DNA from 4 places in the Paenibacillus sp. 19GGS1-52 genome. Region 1 is predicted to be linked to each of the others. Evidence: riboswitches for the same ligand, from Rfam matches in the RefSeq annotation. Region 1 holds a riboswitch; each other region holds the start of a gene.
What was found. Region 1 has a riboswitch for cyclic di-AMP ahead of H1230_RS00875 (C40 family peptidase). Riboswitches for the same ligand answer to the same signal wherever they lie in the genome.

Region 1 (4,933 bases):
GATAAGGTACGATATTATTCATCAATAGAGAAAACGGAGTGATATATGTGGGTGTTAAGCATGGTAGAGATTACGCTGAAATTCTGAATGAATTAACGGAAGCGGTTGGACGTATTTCTGACGGATATGTGTTTTTCGAGATGGAGCCAGATGAGTGGCAGGAGTTGCCACAGGAGTCGAAGCTGGAGGTGTGGGAAGCACTGGCCGAGGATCTATTCTTCGCGCTGGGTGAGGAACCGGTCATTCAAGTAGGTAGCGGGGTCGTGATTTATGACAAGGAGACGCACCGCATTAATATCTTGGTTGGAGAAGTAGATTTGGCCTCGGTGGTTTTGGTTTAATTTGAGGGTGCGGCTGAACGTGATTTGCCGTAACCAACAGCCCGTGTTAAAATTGGTAGAGCCGAGTTATATTTTCCAGGATTTTAGAATACATTAAATCGAAAATCAACTTTATCCTGGCACATCCCTTGGTCCTCAGAAGCTAAGGGATGTTTTATTTAGCACATAAAGGGCGAGGGCAGGCGTGAAGACTTTGCTGCTATTTTAGTAAGGGAGGAATCGAATTGCTACTTACGGAGGAAGAACTGCGTCAGCAGGTGAGCAAGTTGGAAGGCTGGAAGCTGGAGAATGATACCCTTGTACGTAAATACATGTTTAATGAGTATATGAAGGGCATCGCCTTCGTGGATGCGGTAGCAGCCATTTCCGAAGCTTTTGAACACCACCCGCATATTACGATTGATTATAAAACCGTTACGCTGCGACTCACTTCAATTGAAGCAGGCGGCATTACGCCACTTGATGTCCGCGAAGCGCATGAATTTAACGAAGCTTTCGAGAAAAACCGCTAATCTTAAATCTTCAGCTCAGCGGGATACTAAGCTTTAATCGAAAAATACGCCTGTGCTTTAGATAGTTACCTATCTGCTGCACAGGCGTATTTGTTGTTGCAGATTGCTTTATTTTTTCTCTGATAGCCACATAGCAACGTTCGCAATCTCCTCCGGAGCTAGTTTCTCCTTAAATGAAGGCATTTGGCCGCGCCCTTTAGTAACAATGCTATAGATTCCTTCAGCATCATGCTGGCTGCCTTCCTTCTGAAGACTGGGGCCAACATCGCCCTGAAGTTGATCACCGTGGCAGGTGATGCAATTGGCCTTCACAGTCGCTTCTGCCTTGGCTTCATCAAGCTGCACTACCGGTATTGTAGGTTTATCCTGTTCAGCGACCTCTGCTTTGCCAGGAAGGGTAAACATTAGTACTACCGCAAAGGCACAGGCGGCAAAAAACAAACCGCTCATGATCCATTTTTGCATCCCCATCCGTCCCTTCAATGTAAGCTGCTCCCTACATTATAGCGGAATATGAAGCGTTATCATAGCATTTGTGTCAAAAAAACGAACAAATTCCACTTCATTTTTTAGGAAGCTATTTATAAAGGGATTATTTATCATAGACCATGCAATAAAATGGTTTATCTCCAGTCGGAGTTCGACGTTCATAAGTATCCGTAATCGTAAAACCACACTTTCGATAGGTAAGCACTGCCCGTTGGTTCCACGTCAACACCTCCAGATCAATCTCACGTTCCGGGTAACGCTTCAGAGCGGCTTCTACGATAGATCCTACAAATAGGTGGCCCAGTCCATGTCCGCATAAATCCGGACGCATTCCAATCCCCAGTCTTACTACACCTTCCATCGGAAATAGCTGGGCAAATCCGCATAAAATCTCTTGGTCATTGATTACGGAAACATATTGTTCTTGGCGAAGCTGTGGATCTCCAAATTCAATATTAAGTGCCTGCATTTGCTCCCATGGCATCCAGCCGTAAATATTATAAGGGGGCTTGTAAATCCACTCGCAGATGTCTTTTGCATGTCTGATCTCCATAGGAACAACGTGGAAAGTAACCGATGAACTAATCATTAGCTCAGAGACCTCCTTTCACGAGGGCAATAATTTCTTATCTAATTATAAACAAAAAAACCTTCCTTTGGCTCAAAAACTTTATAAAAAAGGGTGGCTCGACAAATCGTCCATTTATATATAGTGTTTATTATTATTTTGTGTTTTACAAGTATTGTAAGGGGTAATAACTAGTAGACACAAAAAAAGCTCTCCCCCAAGATTTTGGAAAAATCCTGGAAAAGAGCCTATGTACTAATACTTTTTACTGCACATTATCATTGTCTTCAGAATCAGTAGCAAGCGCTTGATAAGCATCTGTGCTCATAATTCGTTTAGCGCCAACATAACGGTTGACGTAGTAGCTGTCGCTCAGCGAGCTGATGGTTACACCACGTGAGGAAGAAGCATGTGCGAATTTACCTTCACCAACATAAATACCGACATGAGAAACACCTTTGCCTGTTGTATTAAAAAACACAAGATCGCCAGGTCTAAGATCATCACGGGAAATAGCAGAGCCCATTTGGTATTGGGAACCAGATTGGTGCGGCAGATCGATGCCGATCTTATCAAAGACATACATTGTAAATCCAGAGCAATCAAAGCCGTTCGTTGAAATGCCACCGGTAACATATTTAGTTCCGATTGCTTTGTCAATCACTTTATCCATTTTAGAATCCGCGAATGCGCTTCCCATTCCCATTGTAAGAAAAATAGAAAAGCTTAGTACTGCTGCTGCCAACTTCTTCTTCAAAAGTGTAAACCCCTTCCAAATGCCTACGAGGTTAGCTTAAGGGTTCGGTTGAAGGTCCCCTATGACCCCTCTGTTAAATAGGAGGTCAATTCACCCAAAGTGGTTCCCCCGTTTCCCTAATTGTTAGGGAACTCGGCACGTACTGTTTGATTAGGAATAGCTGTATTCAATACATGACAAAACTTTCGTAAAAGACAACTTAATGATTACAAAAATGTTACTAAAAGCTCGATGCGATAATTGTAACAAACACAGCCGCCGTTGGCAATCCTTTATAATATATTTATGCCTAATAATTGTGTTTTTTTTGAACATATACTGCATTTAAACGTTGAAATAACGGCAGAATCGTCCTTTTTACAATATTTTCTTGTGTTTTCTGTTAAAAAGCTGTTTCGACGATGTTAAATGTGTGTAAAAGGTAGAATAAGGAAAAGAAAAAACCCGGAATGATTATGGTGATAATCACTTCGGGCTCATATAGTTTAAAGAGGTTATAGTTGTCGGGGAATTTCAATCATAAGCTACAGTTTTGTATGCAGTGGTGCTCATAACTCTTTTAGCACCCACATAACGGTTGGCCCAATAGTTCTCATTAAGTGAACTGATGATTACACCATGTGAAGAGGAAGATTGTGCGAATTTACCGCTGCCTACAAAAATTCCAACATGGGATATCCCTGCGCCAGTAGTATTGAAGAATACAAGGTCTCCAGGACGCATATTATTGCGGGAAACAGCTGTTCCCACGCTATATTGCGCTTTTGAAGTACGTGGAAGTGCAAGGCCGAGATTTTTGAAAACATATTTCGTAAAGCCGGAACAGTCAAATCCATTGGTACTGATCCCACCTGTTTTATAAGTGGTCCCCAGTGTTTTGGAGATTACTGTGTCCATTTTGGAGTCCGCAAAAGCACTACTTGTTCCCAAAGTGAATGCCATGAGAAGTCCTAGCGCCGCTGCGGCGCATTTTTTCTTTAAGTTCTGTCTGTTCAAAAGATGTACTCCTTCCAAGGCCTGCGAGGTTAGCTTAAGGGTTCGGTAGAAGGTTCACCTATGATCCCTCTGTTAGGAGATCAATTCACCCAAAATATGGTTCCCCCACTCCCCGGTGCAGGGAATTTGGCGTGTTATGCACCAGAATAGTGACGTATCAGCAATATCGAAATACAATAACGTACATACAATGGTTAAGAAAAAATTAAAAAGATTACAAAGTTGTTACTACTAGTACAGGCATCATTGTATCAAAGGAGTTAAGGTTTTGCAAACTCTTATTATATTTGTAATCAAAAAAGAGTTTCCTCTTCTGTTTGCAGAAGGGGAGACTCTTTCTATATGTCCTTGGACGATGTAATTATTGCGGGAAGGCCTTACTTTTCCACAGATGGTATTGAGCTGCTATTCCCCACATTTTGAACAGAGTAGCGGGGAACGGTGAGATTTGGCGGATAAGGAGTGCGGGCAGTCCAGGGTAGAAGATTCCAGTAAGCCCGCAGACTAGCAGCAAGAGCAACCCTGCAGCCCCAAGTACAATGGATATCCCAACAGCAGGGATAATAACCCTTAAGCAGATCAGCAGCGAGGAGAACATCCCTGTGCCACTGGTGTAGCCAAACTGAATATATAGTAAAACTAAGCGAATGAGGAAGATATACACCAGCCAGGTGAGAATATAAGGAATAAGCTTCAATAGTATTGTATAGTCCAAAAAGGAGGGCAGCAGCAGCCCGTACATTTTTGGAGCAATCCAGTAAAGCGGCAATAGAGTCAGGAGCCATTCAACCAAACTGAAGAGCAGAATGGGTAATCCATAGATTTTCATGCCTGGGAAAAAAAACAAGCCACGCTCTCCCTTGCGTTCTTGATGCAATTCATGCAGTAGTCCCGCCCGTATGAAGGGCGATAGCAGCAAGCGTAAAGCAGCCAACCCCAGCAAAGTCCACAGCCAACGCTGCACTGCAGGATCGGTGCTCAAGCTGAACTGGCCTTCGATATAGTATAGCAATCTGCCGATTCCACTACCGCCAGCGTTTTTATCAGGATAATGCAGTAGAACCGGAATAATAGCAACGCGTACGAACCTGTACATAAAGTAGCCCCAAAGCAAACGGTATATAAATAACAGGATCAGAATATATAATTGCTCTTTCATGCTGTACCAGCTACGGGTTATCGATCTTTTCACCATTCTCACCTCACCAGACAAGAGTTCCGAGCACTGATTCAAGCAGTTTCGTCATACTTAACGTCCAGCGGGAGAGTA
Region 2 (4,933 bases), 560 kb from region 1:
CATGCCGTTCTTGTGGATGATAAACGTGCATATAAGGGTATAGCTGAAATACAAGAGTGGAGCAACGTCAATGTCTTTGCTGCTGAGCTCAAATACGAGATCACTAAGGTTGTGCAAAATATTGAGCGCAGCGATGAGACGATTGTCACGGCTAAGATAGAGGGTTCTTTTGACAAAACAGGACTGCCTGATCCACTGCTGTTTGACCATCACTTTACGGTCGAGAAAGGTGAAATTGTGCGGCTGAACATCCGCTTTCTAGGATGAACTAACCCGTGATCCTGCAGAGTTTCAGATCTATTCACAGAAGGCACCCGCTGGGTTGGTAGGTCATCCGGTTACACCACTTGCGTATGGCCGCATGAAGTGATTGAGGGTCCACAGATTGAAGGAATGGCGATACTCGCCTTCCCCTCTTTCGCAGAAGCGAAGGCGTAGTACAACAGTCTGGCTTACCGCGAGGCTCTCCAGCATCGGCTTCGCGTTGGTGATTATCGGGGAGTTATTGTTGAGGGGCCGTAGCAGGTTGCTGCGGCTCTTATTTGTGATATATTCGTGAAATAATGTATTATTATGGAATTAAATGATAGAATTTTGAATAGTTCAAAGCTTGTTGAATATTCGCTAAAGTTAGGATGATTCTCATTGAAGAGCATTGTAAAGTATTTTACTAGAGTGGAATTTCAGAATTACCCACAGGATAAAGGGAATAAACGGACAGGGATTTATGCGTTACTCTATCTAATGTACATTGCTATGGTAATTTATTTATTTGGTTTATTAAAGTACAGGACGGATTATATAGATCGGTTCAGCGTAAATTTTTCAAACGAGCTAATATTTAAAATGGTGATCTATATATGTATTAGTATTCTCGAACTATCTCCGCTGCTATTCCTACTGAAGACAAGGAGGGAGAGGATACAAACTATCGGGTTAACCCCCTCAAACATAACATCTTCAATCGTTCTGGGTATTGTTGGTGGTCTACCGTTTACATATTGGCTTATTGGAGATCTAATCCTGCATAAGAGAAACTTACAGTTAGAAGGTGCAAACCTGTGGCTGGAGTTCTTGGTTATATTCATGTTCACTGCATTAACTGAGGAGTTAATATTTAGAGGATACATCCAGAGCCGAGTCATTGGCTTAATCAGTAATAAATATGCAGCGATCCTACTGATCGGAATATTATTTGCCTTCATGCACATTCCGTTTCAAATGAGTATGGTTAAGATGAACTTTATGGAATATTTAATTACTAATCGCATGTATATGATTCAGTTATTCTATATGCATATCTATTTTGTATATCTCTACACGAGAAATCATAATATCCTTACCCCAATAATAAGCCATGCGATTATAGATTACTTTCAAATCTATATGTGAGAACAAATCATCATGGCTTGGGCTGAAATCAATTTAATTACACAGCTGACAGATTGGTATTTGGCAAAGTGTTTCCTTGAGCAGCCATTTCTTCCCGCACGTGTCTAAGCTGTGCTTTCACCAGTGGTACACTTTTCTGGAGAATGGTGCTTATCTCAGGCAAGGTAAGCTTCATACCATACCACAGTGATTTTACAATCTGCTCATCCCAGGTCAGGTCTTTGGCAGAAAGGGATACTCGGCCTGCAGTTAGCTCTGCGCATTGACGAATACAGCTCCGGTACGCCAGAATGGGGAATAATTGAGGGTTCAATTCAGCCCGTCGGTATGATTTGTAGAGCTCTGCAAAGGTGCTGATCGTAATCTGCTCCGCATCCGTGGATGCTTCTAACAACAAGGTGCTTAGGGTGAGGACTGCACCGGAGTACTTTTGAACGTATTCGGTAAAGGTGGGGCTGTAAGCTAATTCTGTAGGTAATGGGTCTGGCATAGGGGCACGTTCCTTTCTGAATTCAAGAATTTATGCAACCCAAAAACCGCAGACAGAGGAGGACCTCTGCCTGCGGTTTTTGGGAACAGGCATAAATAAACCTGCGCAAAAGCGTGGCGGATCAAGGATCTCTCTCTTTACGCTTACGAGGTTAGCTGTCGGATTCGGACGGTGAGAGTCGCCCTACCTTAATGAGACTATAACAATATCGTCTCTTTTGGATTCACCCCAAGTAGACCCTGCGGCCTGATGGTTCCCCCGTTTCCCGCGAGGCGGGAATTCAGCGTGCATTCAATAATGATTTCAAATCGAATCATACCCTTTTAGGATTTTTTTGTAAAAAAAAAAAGCATTCTTTATAGTTCGATATTGCGCAAATTTCGGTGGAAGCAGTGACGGAAGTGATCCAATATATATATTTCATCAATTATCGGCCATTTTTCTCTAAAATGCGCCATTTCTCAATTTACAGGTCGTAAGTAGGGAAATTACCAGGATTAACCTTTAAGTTGAAATAAATCACAATACTAACGATTAATCGCTAATGGATATAAAGACGAGGAAATGAGCGAAAATAAGAGATTAGACCTCAAGTAAGCGTTACCTTTATTGTAATTAGTTTTCTTTAAGCATTATTTTGGCATCCTTCGTGTTTTACAAGCGATCCTGTCGGAGAGTATGATTACATCTGTTTCCACCGAGCTGATGTGAGAGTCGGAGTCGATTATGGAGTGAATAAGTGTAGTGTGACCGTAAGCATGCCGCAGAGGATGTCCTTTGGGGTTTTTTGCTGTTGACTTGGAGCATACTAATAAAACAATGTCATTACAACAACAAAACGGGAGCTGTCCATATTAAGGACAGCTCCCGTTTCTTCTTGCAAAATGAACTCATGTAATGAATGATTCAGCAGTTGAATTATTTACCTACTGTTTCGATAAGAACCTTGAGCTCAGGGAGGTTAAATCCCTTAACCACTTGATCTCCGGAGACAGTAACGGGCACGCCCATGAAGCCGAGCTGCTCAACTTCTTCCTGGTAAACGGTGCTGGTCATGACATCTCTCACTTCGAAGGAAACCCCTTGTTCGGTGAGTAGTTGTTTGACCAAATTGCAGTCGCTGCAGCCTGCTGTGGAGTAGACTATGACTTGCCCGCTCATGAGTTAACAGCCGCTCTGATAGCATCTTGCGTGATTTTCCAGTGGGAAGCATTCCAGCGGACCTCTGCATCCTCAAGGAGGAAGATTTGCGGAGATTCATGCTTAATGCCAAAATCCTCAGCGATTTGTGTAGAGACAGGGCGATCCTCAATGACAAGGACGATGGCTGCCGTAGTATCTGTATCTTTTAGAAAGGCCTCAAACTCCTGATTAGCCTTCGCGCTGATAGGGCAGGTAGTGCTGTGTTTGAAGAGCAGTTTCTTACCCGGTTGCTCAACATATTGATGCAGATCCTCCAGAGAATGGAGTTGTTGGATAGACAAAGTTATCACCTTCCTGGAATAGTTGTTTGCTAACAATTGTGTTGCTAGCAACTGTTATCATAATTGTAACATAGTTCAAAATTAAATCAAAAAAAGATTCTTCGCTGCTTGGATAAGCGAGCAGAAATGAGTAATGAAATGGCGTTGAAAAAACAGATGTCACATGCTAAGGTGAGGGGGATGGAAGATAGGTACACCTGTATTTAGCCACAGGAAAGGGAGTTCAAGAGTATGCAAAGGATCGCTTGTGTTACCGGTGCAGACCGAGGTCTGGGATTATTTATTGTACGTTGGTTACTGGAGAATCAGTTCTTTGTATTTGCAGGTCAATATATGGAAGATTCAGAACGACTGAATGCGCTTAAATCCCAATACCCAGATAATTTAAAGCTGATTCCCCTGGATATAGGAAATAGTGACAGTGTAAAGCACGCGGCACGAGCCATTGCAGGCAGTACGGGACACGTCGATATTATTATCAATAACGCCGGCATTATTCATAAAGCAGATTGTGCCACCATGCTCGTTGATATGGACGATGAAGCAATGGCACAAATCTATAATGTGAACACACTGGGGTCTTTGAGAGTCAGCAATGCGCTGATGGGTCTGCTGCTGCAAGGCAAGGATAAACTCATTGTCAACATCTCCTCAGAGGCTGGCAGCATAGCGAGCAATAAGCGAATCAACATGTACGGCTATTGCATGTCCAAGGCGGCGCTTAATATGCAGTCCTCCTTGCTGCATAATCATTTGAAAAGCTTGGGCGGTCAGGTCATGGTGTTTCACCCCGGCTGGCTGCAGACCTATATGAATGGGCATAAGAATGAAGAGGCGCCGATATCACCTGAGGTGTCAGCTAATAAGATTATGAATCTCGTGCAGCAACATAAGGATTACCTTGGCGAAGAGCCTGCTTATCTCGATCTGGACGGCAAACATTGGCCGTGGTAACAGGGTTTCTGTATTTACTTTGAAATGACAATAGAAGGGCGTGGATGAATTGTCTACAATAAAAGCTTTGGCGCTGGGCAGCTACACAGAGGCTAAATACCATCCTTTTGCCGGTGTGGATCATGAATTTCAACAGATTTTTGCAGGTGAGATAGAGGTGCAATCTTCAGAGGATTATGGCCTGCTTAATAAGAATACGTTATCCGATTATAAGCTGGTAATTGCCTATACGGAATTCTCTGATGTCAAAATATCCCCGCAGCACAGCAGCGCATTGCTCTCTTATGTGGCTGGCGGGGGTGGACTACTTGTTGTACACAATGGGATCTCGCTGCAGCGGAATCAGGAGCTTGGCGTCATGCTGGGGGGTTATTTCACTCATCACCCGGAATATACTTCGCTTCATATGTCGATCCCGGTGCCGGAACATCCGATTATGCAGGGGATTGGAGATTTTGTGATCCAGGATGAGCCGTATTATTTCGAGATGCAGCCCCACTTTGAGACGACCATCCTGGCGGAGTATCCGCATGACGGTGCCCTGAGACCGGCAGCCTGGTGCCACGAGTTCGGTCTGGGACGGGTAGTCTATCTGATGCCTGGGCATCATTTG
Region 3 (4,933 bases), 3.2 Mb from region 1:
TGTTATTTCTGACCTGCTGGTTGGTGATCGTGCTCGCATTCGTCAGATCCTGGTTCATTTAATCGGCAACGCTGTTAAGTTCACTTCCTCTGGAGCTGTAACGATCACTGTGAAATCCTGTAGTACTGACAGTAAGTCAGTTTGTCTGCAATTCCGAGTCAGTGATACAGGCATTGGTATTGATCCTGATAAGCTGCATCTGCTGTTTAAGCCGTTTACCCAACTGGATGCTTCACATAATCGCAAATATCCAGGAACCGGATTGGGCTTGGCCATATGCAAAAAGCTGGTTGAACTGATGGATGGGGTAATTTGGGTGGAACCTGCAGCAGGAGGTGGCACCGAGTTTACATTTAGAATTATGCTCGAATCCATAGATGAATATGTGGGCCCAATGTTGCGCAAGAAGACTGAACCGCCGGGAGAGCAGTTGAACTCTGAAGTATTGAGGTTTGCTAAGAAGAGTCCTTTAACTATATAATTCAAATTAAAACTACGCCCGTCCTGCATAGGACAGAAAGGAATTTTCCTTGAGCAAACCTAAAAAACACAGCCCCCCGATTCCTCAATTGAGTAAACAGGAGAAGAACCGGAAAGAACAGGAACAGCAGAAGCAAAAAACAAGGATCCTTATTGTTAGCGCAGTGGCTTTAGTGGTCGTTATATTTGTGGTCTTATTTATGATTGCTTCTAAGGATACTTCTTCAAAGGCGGCTACTGCAGAACCAGTCAGCTTCAATTACAGTGATCTCCCTAGACTCGGTGAAGAAGATGCTCCGGTGAAAATTGTAGAATTTGGAGACTTCAAATGTCCAGCATGTGCACAATTTTCTGGTGTAATTAAACCGCAAATTGTTCAAGAGTATGTAGACAAGGGTAAAGCTGCCTTATACTTTGTGAATATGGCCTTTATCGGGCCGGATTCGGAGACAGCATCGTTAGCTGCATTATCTGTATATCATCAAAGTAATGATGAATTCTGGAAGTACTATGACGCTATTTATGCAAACCAAGGCAAGGAAGATATAGAGTGGGCAACCGCTGATTTCCTTGTTAGCTTAGCAGAGAAGCAAAAGCTAACGATTGATTATGATCTTTTGCGTAAGGACATTGAAAATCGTACGTATGCGGATGAATTGAACAGAGATATTAAGGTGGCAAGTGACACTTCCGTCACCAATACGCCGACCCTCTTTATTAATGGAGTTAAATCAGAGACACCGTTTAATATTGAGGCTATTTCTGCAGACATTGATGCCGCAACTAAAGTGGTGGAAGTAAAGTGACGAGATTCTCTTCTTTTTGCCGTCGTAACTGTCTCTATCTGGCCTGGTTCGTTTCTTTAATTGCTGTTGCGGGCAGCCTCTACTTGAGTGAGGTCCTGAAATACGAGCCCTGCAAGCTCTGCTGGTTCCAGCGTATCTTTATGTATCCACAGCTAATACTGCTTGGAATTGCTACCTTTCGAGGAGATAAAAAGATTATTCCTTATGTGTTGCCTCTAAGTTTGATTGGTGGGAGTATCTCTATATATCATTATGCAGAGCAAAAGATTCCTGCACTCAGCAAAATAATACCTTGTACGATCGGAGTACCCTGCAATAAGGATTATTTGAATTTTTTCGGCTTCATTACAATCCCCTTGCTAGCTTTGATTGCCTTCGTGTTGATTGCTGTTTTACTGTGGACTGGACGTGAGAGTAATGAAGCGGAGACAGAAGAAGAGGTTGAAATCTCAACATACTAAGTATTGCTTGACGAACTGTCACATATATTAGAAAAAAAATCATAAACACGCGGGACATTGGGATAATAGAAGCTAATGAAAGAAAGTGCTGTGTCAGATCTCATATTTGCGCAATTTGGATGTTTTTTCATTATTTTTTCATTTCTTTCACGACTTTACTGTAAGGTCTTTGTAGACTATTATTAGACCTTGTGAGAAGTTGAATATGCGCTGAATTTTCCGAAGGAAAAACGGGGGAACCAAACTTGACCCTTAGGGTCAAAGGGGTGAATCGGAACAGGTCAACATGACTGAACTGTAGGGCTTTCCACAGCCCGAATCCGCCAGCTAACCTCGTAAGCAAAGGTGGGATAATGACCATGCATAAGCATGCGGATCATTTCCGTATGCTTATTTTTGTGCCTACATTTATGAAATCCACCAAGAAAACGGCGCACGGTAATACCGTTTCAACTCACAAAGAGAGGAACTGTTTCTACAATGGTAAGCAAGGTAAAACGACTATTGATCGGGCGTCCGATGAAGTCGAACGAACTCGATCATGAAAAGTTATCCAAGGTGAAAGCACTGGCTGTTCTGTCTTCAGATGCGCTATCGTCTGTGGCCTACGGAACGGAACAAATTTTGATTGTGCTGGTGGCAGCAGGATTCACAGCCATTTGGTACTCATTGCCAATTGCACTAGCCGTATTGGGTCTGCTGGCCATACTTATTTTTTCATACAAGCAGACAATCTTTGCTTATCCTCAAGGCGGTGGTGCCTACATCGTAGCTAAAAGTAATCTGGGCATTTCGACAGGTCTCTTAGCGGGCGGTTCCCTGCTTGTAGATTACATCCTAACAGTCGCGGTAAGCGCCTCGGCCGGAACAGATGCGATTACATCGGCCTTTCCAAATCTTCATAATCATTCTGTTCTGATCGCAGTAACCGTTATTTTTCTACTAACTATAGTCAACTTACGCGGAGTGACAGAATCAGCTTCATTTATTGCCATTCCGGTTTATTTGTTTGTCGTCTCCATTTTTGTGCTAATTATTAGTGGATTTATTAAATATGCTACAGGCGGTGCTCATGCCAATATTCCAGAGATGGGTACTGTAGTGTCTAATGTCAGCCTGTTTCTATTGCTTAAAGCTTTTAGCTCCGGTTGTTCAGCACTGACTGGGGTAGAGGCTGTATCGAATGCCATCCCAAATTTCAAAGCCCCTGCGGATAAAAATGCAGCCAAGACGTTGATGATGATGGGAATTATCTTGGGTTCTATGTTTACAGGGATTACACTCTTGGCTTACTGGTATGGAATTATGCCGGACGAGAAAGCTACCGTTATTTCTCAAATTGCTGAATCAACCTTTGGACGTGGCGGATTATACTTTTTCATTCAAGGCATCACCGCGGTAATCTTGTTCTTGGCCGCAAATACAGCTTACTCTGCCTTTCCGTTACTTGCCTTTATGTTCGCAAAAGACAAATACCTGCCGCATGCTTTTATGGTTCGCGGTGACCGCCTAGGCTTTTCCAATGGTATAATTTTTCTCGGTGTGTTGTCAGCCGTGCTTGTAGCTGCATTTCACGGAGATACAGGGGGATTGATTCCTTTGTATGCTGTTGGGGTTTTTATTCCATTCACGTTATCACAACTGGGTATGATGGTGCACTGGTTTAAGTTGAAGCCACAGGGTTGGCATGGGAAGTTCGCCGTCAATACTGTAGGCATGTTGACCACCTTAACGATTACTCTAATTTTTATCATCACTAAATTCACGAGTATATGGATGATTTTTCTTTTCCTACCTGCAGTTATGTTCGTATTTTATCGGATTCATCAACATTATTTGAATACTGCTGACCAGCTTCGTATTTGCATGGATACAGAAAAACCTTGCATCAAGGGAAGCACAGTTGTTGTTCCAGTATCAGGTGTAACAAGAGCCGTGCTGCACTCACTCAGTTATGCCAAATCGCTAACAGATAATGTAGTTGCTGTTTATGTAGGTTTTGATGAAGAAGATATTCAAAAGATGGAGCTTAAGTGGAAGGAATGGGACCCAGGTGTACGTCTGATTGTTCTTCGTTCCCGTTACCGCAGCGTTATCCGTCCGCTGATAAAGTTTATTGATACAGTAGAATGGAAGACAGCTACAACAGATCATATTACGATCCTGATCCCGCAGTTTATTACAAAGCACTGGTGGCAAGCTATATTGCATAATCAGACGAGTATCTTCATCCGCACTTATCTTATGAATCAAAAAGATATTGTTGTGGCAACAGTTCCTTATCATCTAAACAAATAAGCTTGTTTACCCGAGCGGTTAGTTCCAGAAGTAATGGAACTAGCCGCTTTTTGCGTATGATTAGGGTCGTAAGAGCTGTTATTCTATTTTTCCAACTTACCCAATTTGCTTACGCTTACATTAGTTTATTTAGTTAACTTTCAGTTGAGAAAAGAAAGTAATTATTCACATATTTAAATATTTATGTTGACATAGAGAATGAGAATCAATATCATTTAAGGAAGTGAGGCGAAGGCAAATACACCTTTGACCAACAATGCAGATACATAATAGGAGGGTATTTTAATGTTTTCGTTTAAGAAAAAGAAATTGGGAAGCATGAAACTAGCAATTTGCGGACTAATGGTGATGGTATTGTTCTTATCCGCCTGCGGTAATAATAATGCTGGAAATTCAGCAAATAGTGGAGCAGAGGTTTCTGCAGCGCCTACAGCAGAGGCTACAACAGCCCCAGCAGAAACAAAAGCACCAGCTGTAGAGAAGACTGTAACGGACTCCATGGGACATAAGGTTATTATTCCAGCTAATCCACAACGGGTTCTGGGATCGTATCTGGAAGATTACTTGGTAACACTCGGTGTGACACCGGTAGCGCAATGGTCAGTTCCTAACGGTATCCAGGATTATTTAGCTGCTGATTTAAAGGATGTCCCAAAGATCAGCTACGATCTTCCTTTGGAAGCAGTAACGAGCTTTACCCCCGATTTAATTCTCATTCAATCGGAGTCTGAAGTTCAAAACGGACTGTACGATCAATTGAACAAAATTGCCCCTACGTATGTAGTGGGAGATGCACTTAGCAAGGACTGGCGTAAAGCGCTGCTCACAATCGGCGAGATTCTGAATAAGACTCCAGAGGCAGAGCAGGCCATTAAAGATTACGATCAG
Region 4 (4,933 bases), 2.4 Mb from region 1:
TGTTATTTACTGCAAGCTCATGAACGGACTTATTGGCGAACCTGTACTTAGTGAGAGCAACTTTCTTATATTGGCTATGGCCGGATATCTCACAGCAAGCCTGAAGGCACCCATCACTGGAATTATCCTAATCACCGAAATGACTGGTTCATTCTCCAATCTTCTCTCTACTGGCGTCGTTTGCCTCACTGCTTATATGACCGCTGAATTGTTTCGTTCTTATCCAATATACGAAGTACTGTTAGAACGTTTCCTGCATCAAGGAAAGGGATTCTCTGCAACGAAAACATCAAGCAAAGTCATTCTGGAAATTCCAATTCATCATGGTTCACAGTTGGATGGCATTTTAATCAAAGAGTTTAAGTGGCCCCCACAATGCCTGATTGTTTCGGTGAAGCGCGGATCACAGGAAAAAATACCACATGGTGATTTTATTTTGCTTGCGGGAGATTATTTGACCATACTTACTGGTGATGAAAATGCTCCCTATATCAATGAATCCTTAAGTCAAGCCGCCAACATAGGCACTCTAGCTTAGGGTATAGGTTTCCCGTGGCAAATCATTGACAGAAATAATAGCCTTGTTCTTTTTCACCGGTTTGTTCCAATGTTCTTCATTACCCGGAAGATCATCGAACCATTCCGCATCATTGGGACAATCCAGTATCATGAATTTACCGTGCTCATTGTCTCTGGACTGATGATACTTAAGGTAAGCTTTTCCTTGACTAATTGCTAAAATCTCTATTTTTCCAGATGTATGACTCATAGATAAACGAACTCTTTTGCCTAGTCCGGATGTTCTTGATTTGGCTTCCTCCACAATTTGATAAACTTGTTCAAGTGGTAAAACAAAGTCTCGGTTGCCGGCAATTGGCCGGTTTACAAAGAAATAATAGGGTGTAACCCCAGCCCAGGAAAGACGGTCCAGCAGTTCTCCCAATACCGCCGGGTCATCATTTATACCTTTGAGGACAGGCGTCTGATTTACGACAATGGCACCAGCATCGTGAAGAGCTTTGAATCCTTTTTTGGCTTCAGGGGTTATTTCACGGGGATGATTAATATGCGCCATCACATATATTCTTTTTTCTTCAGTAGAATGAGTGCGAATCAGATCGAGCAGTTCTCCATCCTCATAAATGCGCATCGGATTAAATACCGGAATCTTGGATCCTAATCTAATAATCTTGACGTGTTCAATTCTTCGCAGACTTTCAATAATGAATTTGAGTTTGGGAGTCGAGAGAATTAAACTATCTCCACCCGTAAGAAGCACATTGTTAATTTCTGGATTTCCTGCGATGTATTCTAATCCTGGTGTGACATCAGACATCGCCTCTTTCACATCATTGCGAAATAAACGTTTACGAAAGCAATATCTGCAGTAGGCTCCACATACTTCAGATACAATAAGGAGCGCAGTCGTTCTATACTTATGCTGACAACCTGGCACAACATAGTTCGTATCCTCATCGGAGGCATCCCAGCGACCATATTCCTTTAGTTCACCCTCGTTAGGGATAACAAGCTTTCGAATGGGATCCTCCGGATCCTCCCAGTTGATCAATGAAAGGTAGTAATCATTCGCACGGAAAACAAATTTGTCCGTGATTTCTCTCAGGCTTACCTTTTCTAGTTCAGATAACATAGCAACTCTATTAATATCTGTTATATACTTCACCTTTTGCACGTACATCTCTCCTTTGTCTCATTGTATGAGAAAAGAGGGAGCCTTGAAGTCAAATGTCAAACACGCCAGCAGGGTCAAAAAAAGCACAAAAAGAGACCCTTAGCAAGGGTCTCTGGTTATTTAAATAACTACAAAGCAGACCCATCCACTACTGACGAGGTTAGCTGACGGACTCGGGTAAGATGGTACCCTACATTTCAAATGCTCAATGATTCGCCCCAATTGACTGGTTCCCCCGCTTCCCAGCTAAATAAACTGGAAATTAAGCGTGATTAAAGTATAACTCATAAAGTTTTAAAAAGTCAAAAATAAAGGTAAGGCTAGCATGACTGTTAAACATGTATGCCTCTTTACACACAGATTTGGCTATACGCAATCTTAATTCAAATAAGCATTACATTTATAATAGGCTATGAAATGATTGTCACTAAATCCCACGCTATTTCTCAATGCCTGCAATCCATGTACTAACCTTATCCTCATTACCGTCTACCCATGTCTTTGCTGCCTCTTCAGGAGACATTCCACCTTGAATATCTACCATAACCTGTGCCATATCCTCAGCGGTCCACTCAAATTGATCCAAGAAGGTATATACATCCGGCATGTCTTCCTTCAAACCTTTACGAGCCATAGTATGAATTTGCTCATCACCACCGTACACACCTTTGGGATCTTCCAAATATTTCAGATCCATACTGGCGAACATCCAATGCGGTGTCCAACCCGTAACTACGATCGGTTCATTGTTATCATAAGATTTCTGCAGCTCCTGTGCCATCGCTGCCGATGAACTTTCAAGCAATGTATAATCGTTCAGTGCATATTCGTCTAGAGCCTTCTCCGTTGCCATCATGATACCAGCACCCGGCTCAATTCCGATGATCTGATTTTTCAGTGAAGCCGCCATCTCAGGATTGTTTAAATCCTCAATGGACGTAATATCCATATAGGCAGGAACAGCAAGACCGACCTTTGTCCCATCCAAATTCACGCCTAAATCGTCAATGTCATTCCCGTATTTCTCAATATAAGAAGCATGTGTACTCGGCAACCAGGCAGCTACCATCGCATCTGCACTACCATCTGCGACTCCAGCCCACATCGGTCCGGCATCAACTTGTAGCATCTCTACAGTAAACCCAAGCTTCGACTCCAGTACTTCCTTCACTACATTCGTGCTAGCAATTTCTGAATCCCAAGCTACGTATGCGAGCTTAACCTTTTCATTCTTCCCAGATGACGTAGAACATCCCGTCATAGCAGTAACCAACAACACGAGTAACAACAATCCCAAGTTTTTCTTAATCATCATTTTCTTCAAGCAACAACACTCCTTATTCTTTTTTAGATTTCAGTACGTTCTGTGTCAAACGATCCAGCAAAATCGCGATAATTACTATGGCGATACCCGCTTCAAAACCAGCACCTGTCTTGGCCTGTGATACCGCACGGTATACTAATGCACCTACACCTTGTGCGCCAATCATAGAGGAGATGACTACCATGGAGAGCGATAGCATAATCGTCTGATTCACACCAGCCATAATCGTCGGCAAAGCAATTGGAAGCTGCAATTTAATCAACTTTTGGGTTGGGGTTGAGCCAAAAGCATCAGCGGCTTCTACAAGCTCCACAGAAACCTGACGAATACCTAGATTGGTTAAGCGAATGGTAGGTGGAATTGCGAATATAATGGAAGCAATTACTCCTGGCACCACACCTAGTGAGAAAAAGGAAACCGCAGGCAGTAAATATACAAAAGCGGGCATTGTCTGCATGAAATCTAAGATTGGCGTTAATATGCTTCTTATGGTATTACTTTGTGCCGACAAGATGCCCAGCGGTACACCGATTAGTACGGCCAGGATAGATGCAGTCAGTACTAGAGCAAGTGACTGCATCGTTGGGTCCCAGAGACCCATATTATCAATCAGCAATAGACCTATCAAAGCAAACAGCGCTAAACGCCACTTCCCAACCCAATAAGTCAAGGCTACAAGGAGGACGATCAGTATAAGTGACGGAAGGAAGATAAGTGCAGCTTCAATGCCATTCACCATTCCACCAATAACAAGTAAAATCAGGTCGAAGAAGGGACTGAAATAAGTTGTCAACCAGTTCTCCACCCACTCAATTCCTTGACCTAAAGGTAATTTAGGGATATTCATTTCAAAGCCCCTCCTTCCGTTACCGCATTTCCAGCAAGGGCGGAAAGAACAGCTCCTTTAATGACGATCCCTTTCAGTTTATCCGACTCATCCACAACAGCGACGGGTAGATGCGTCTCTGACATCAGCTCGAACAAATCGTTCAGCAGTGTTTCGGGCCGTACGCGTGGAATTTCCCGCCGCATCACATCAAGGATCGATTTATTCTCCTTGAGTGCCTGTGCTGCATCCTCGGCGGTTATAACACCCTGCAGCTTCATTTCATTGTCCGCAACATATAGACTGGATACACCACTATCGCGCATCAACTGAAGCGCTACACGGGGACCCCGTTCAGGTCTGACCATTTCAGGCTGGCGCATGACATGCGCAGCCGTCAATACCTTGGACAAGTCCACATCTTCCACAAACCGTTCCACATATTTATTGGCTGGTTGAATAAGGATTTCTTCCGGCGTGCCGATCTGCACAATGACACCATCCTTCATCAGTGCAATCCGGTCTCCAATCCGCAGTGCTTCATCCAGATCATGTGTGATGAACACAATGGTTTTCTTCAATCGGGATTGCAGCTCCAGCAGCTCCTGCTGCATATCCTTGCGAATCAACGGATCTAGCGCGCTAAACGCCTCGTCCATGAGCAGGATATCTGGGTCGTTGGCTAGCCCACGTGCCAATCCCACACGCTGCTGCATGCCACCACTTAATTGGTCAGGGCGGTGATTCTCCCATCCACCTAAACCTACGAGCTGCAGAGCATCCATAGCGAGCCGAGTTCTTTTCTTTTTCTCTACACCCTGAATCTCAAGCCCATACTCCGCGTTCCCTAGCACCGTCCGGTGCGGGAACAACCCGAAATTCTGAAACACCATGCCGATATTCTTGCGCCGAAATTGCCGTAACTGCTCGGCATTCATCTTAACTACATCGTTCCCTTTAAAAAGAACCTGTCCCGCGGTTGGCTCAATCAAGCGGTTCAGCAGACGAACCAGCGTTGACTTGCCACTACCCGATAGACCCATTATGACAAATACTTCCCCTTCTTCAATACTAAATTCGGCATAATTGA

Region 2: linked by a shared signal. The riboswitch ahead of H1230_RS29600 (hypothetical protein) and the one ahead of H1230_RS00875 (C40 family peptidase) in region 1 are both predicted to bind cyclic di-AMP.
Region 3: linked by a shared signal. The riboswitch ahead of H1230_RS15905 (APC family permease) and the one ahead of H1230_RS00875 (C40 family peptidase) in region 1 are both predicted to bind cyclic di-AMP.
Region 4: linked by a shared signal. The riboswitch ahead of H1230_RS21620 (KamA family radical SAM protein) and the one ahead of H1230_RS00875 (C40 family peptidase) in region 1 are both predicted to bind cyclic di-AMP.

What each region holds. Positions count from the first base shown of each region.
Region 1 covers NZ_CP059724.1:185,542-190,474, reverse strand. The annotation lists gene H1230_RS00895 (hypothetical protein) at 48-341, shown strand; gene H1230_RS00890 (4a-hydroxytetrahydrobiopterin dehydratase) at 566-853, shown strand; gene H1230_RS00885 (c-type cytochrome) at 962-1,318, opposite strand; gene H1230_RS00880 (GNAT family N-acetyltransferase) at 1,446-1,931, opposite strand; gene H1230_RS00875 (C40 family peptidase) at 2,176-2,667, opposite strand; cyclic di-AMP (ydaO/yuaA leader) riboswitch at 2,673-2,815, opposite strand; gene H1230_RS00870 (C40 family peptidase) at 3,181-3,609, opposite strand; cyclic di-AMP (ydaO/yuaA leader) riboswitch at 3,667-3,805, opposite strand; gene H1230_RS00865 (hypothetical protein) at 4,025-4,822, opposite strand; partial or broken gene H1230_RS00860 (M1 family metallopeptidase) at 4,866-4,933, opposite strand, start outside.
Region 2 covers NZ_CP059724.1:6,452,761-6,457,693, reverse strand. The annotation lists gene H1230_RS29605 (nuclear transport factor 2-like protein) at 1-267, shown strand, start outside; gene H1230_RS31790 (CPBP family intramembrane glutamic endopeptidase) at 745-1,392, shown strand; gene H1230_RS29600 (hypothetical protein) at 1,430-1,882, opposite strand; cyclic di-AMP (ydaO/yuaA leader) riboswitch at 2,009-2,178, opposite strand; gene H1230_RS29595 (glutaredoxin family protein) at 2,801-3,043, opposite strand; gene ytxJ (bacillithiol system redox-active protein YtxJ) at 3,040-3,366, opposite strand; gene H1230_RS29585 (SDR family NAD(P)-dependent oxidoreductase) at 3,598-4,320, shown strand; gene H1230_RS29580 (ThuA domain-containing protein) at 4,370-4,933, shown strand, end outside.
Region 3 covers NZ_CP059724.1:3,385,116-3,390,048, forward strand. The annotation lists gene H1230_RS15890 (ATP-binding protein) at 1-481, shown strand, start outside; gene H1230_RS15895 (DsbA family protein) at 531-1,286, shown strand; gene H1230_RS15900 (disulfide oxidoreductase) at 1,283-1,747, shown strand; cyclic di-AMP (ydaO/yuaA leader) riboswitch at 1,946-2,104, shown strand; gene H1230_RS15905 (APC family permease) at 2,228-4,045, shown strand; gene H1230_RS15910 (iron-hydroxamate ABC transporter substrate-binding protein) at 4,331-4,933, shown strand, end outside.
Region 4 covers NZ_CP059724.1:4,625,813-4,630,745, forward strand. The annotation lists gene H1230_RS21615 (ClC family H(+)/Cl(-) exchange transporter) at 1-538, shown strand, start outside; gene H1230_RS21620 (KamA family radical SAM protein) at 530-1,699, opposite strand; cyclic di-AMP (ydaO/yuaA leader) riboswitch at 1,828-1,972, opposite strand; gene H1230_RS21625 (glycine betaine ABC transporter substrate-binding protein) at 2,133-3,008, opposite strand; gene H1230_RS21630 (ABC transporter permease) at 3,031-3,864, opposite strand; gene H1230_RS21635 (quaternary amine ABC transporter ATP-binding protein) at 3,861-4,933, opposite strand, start outside.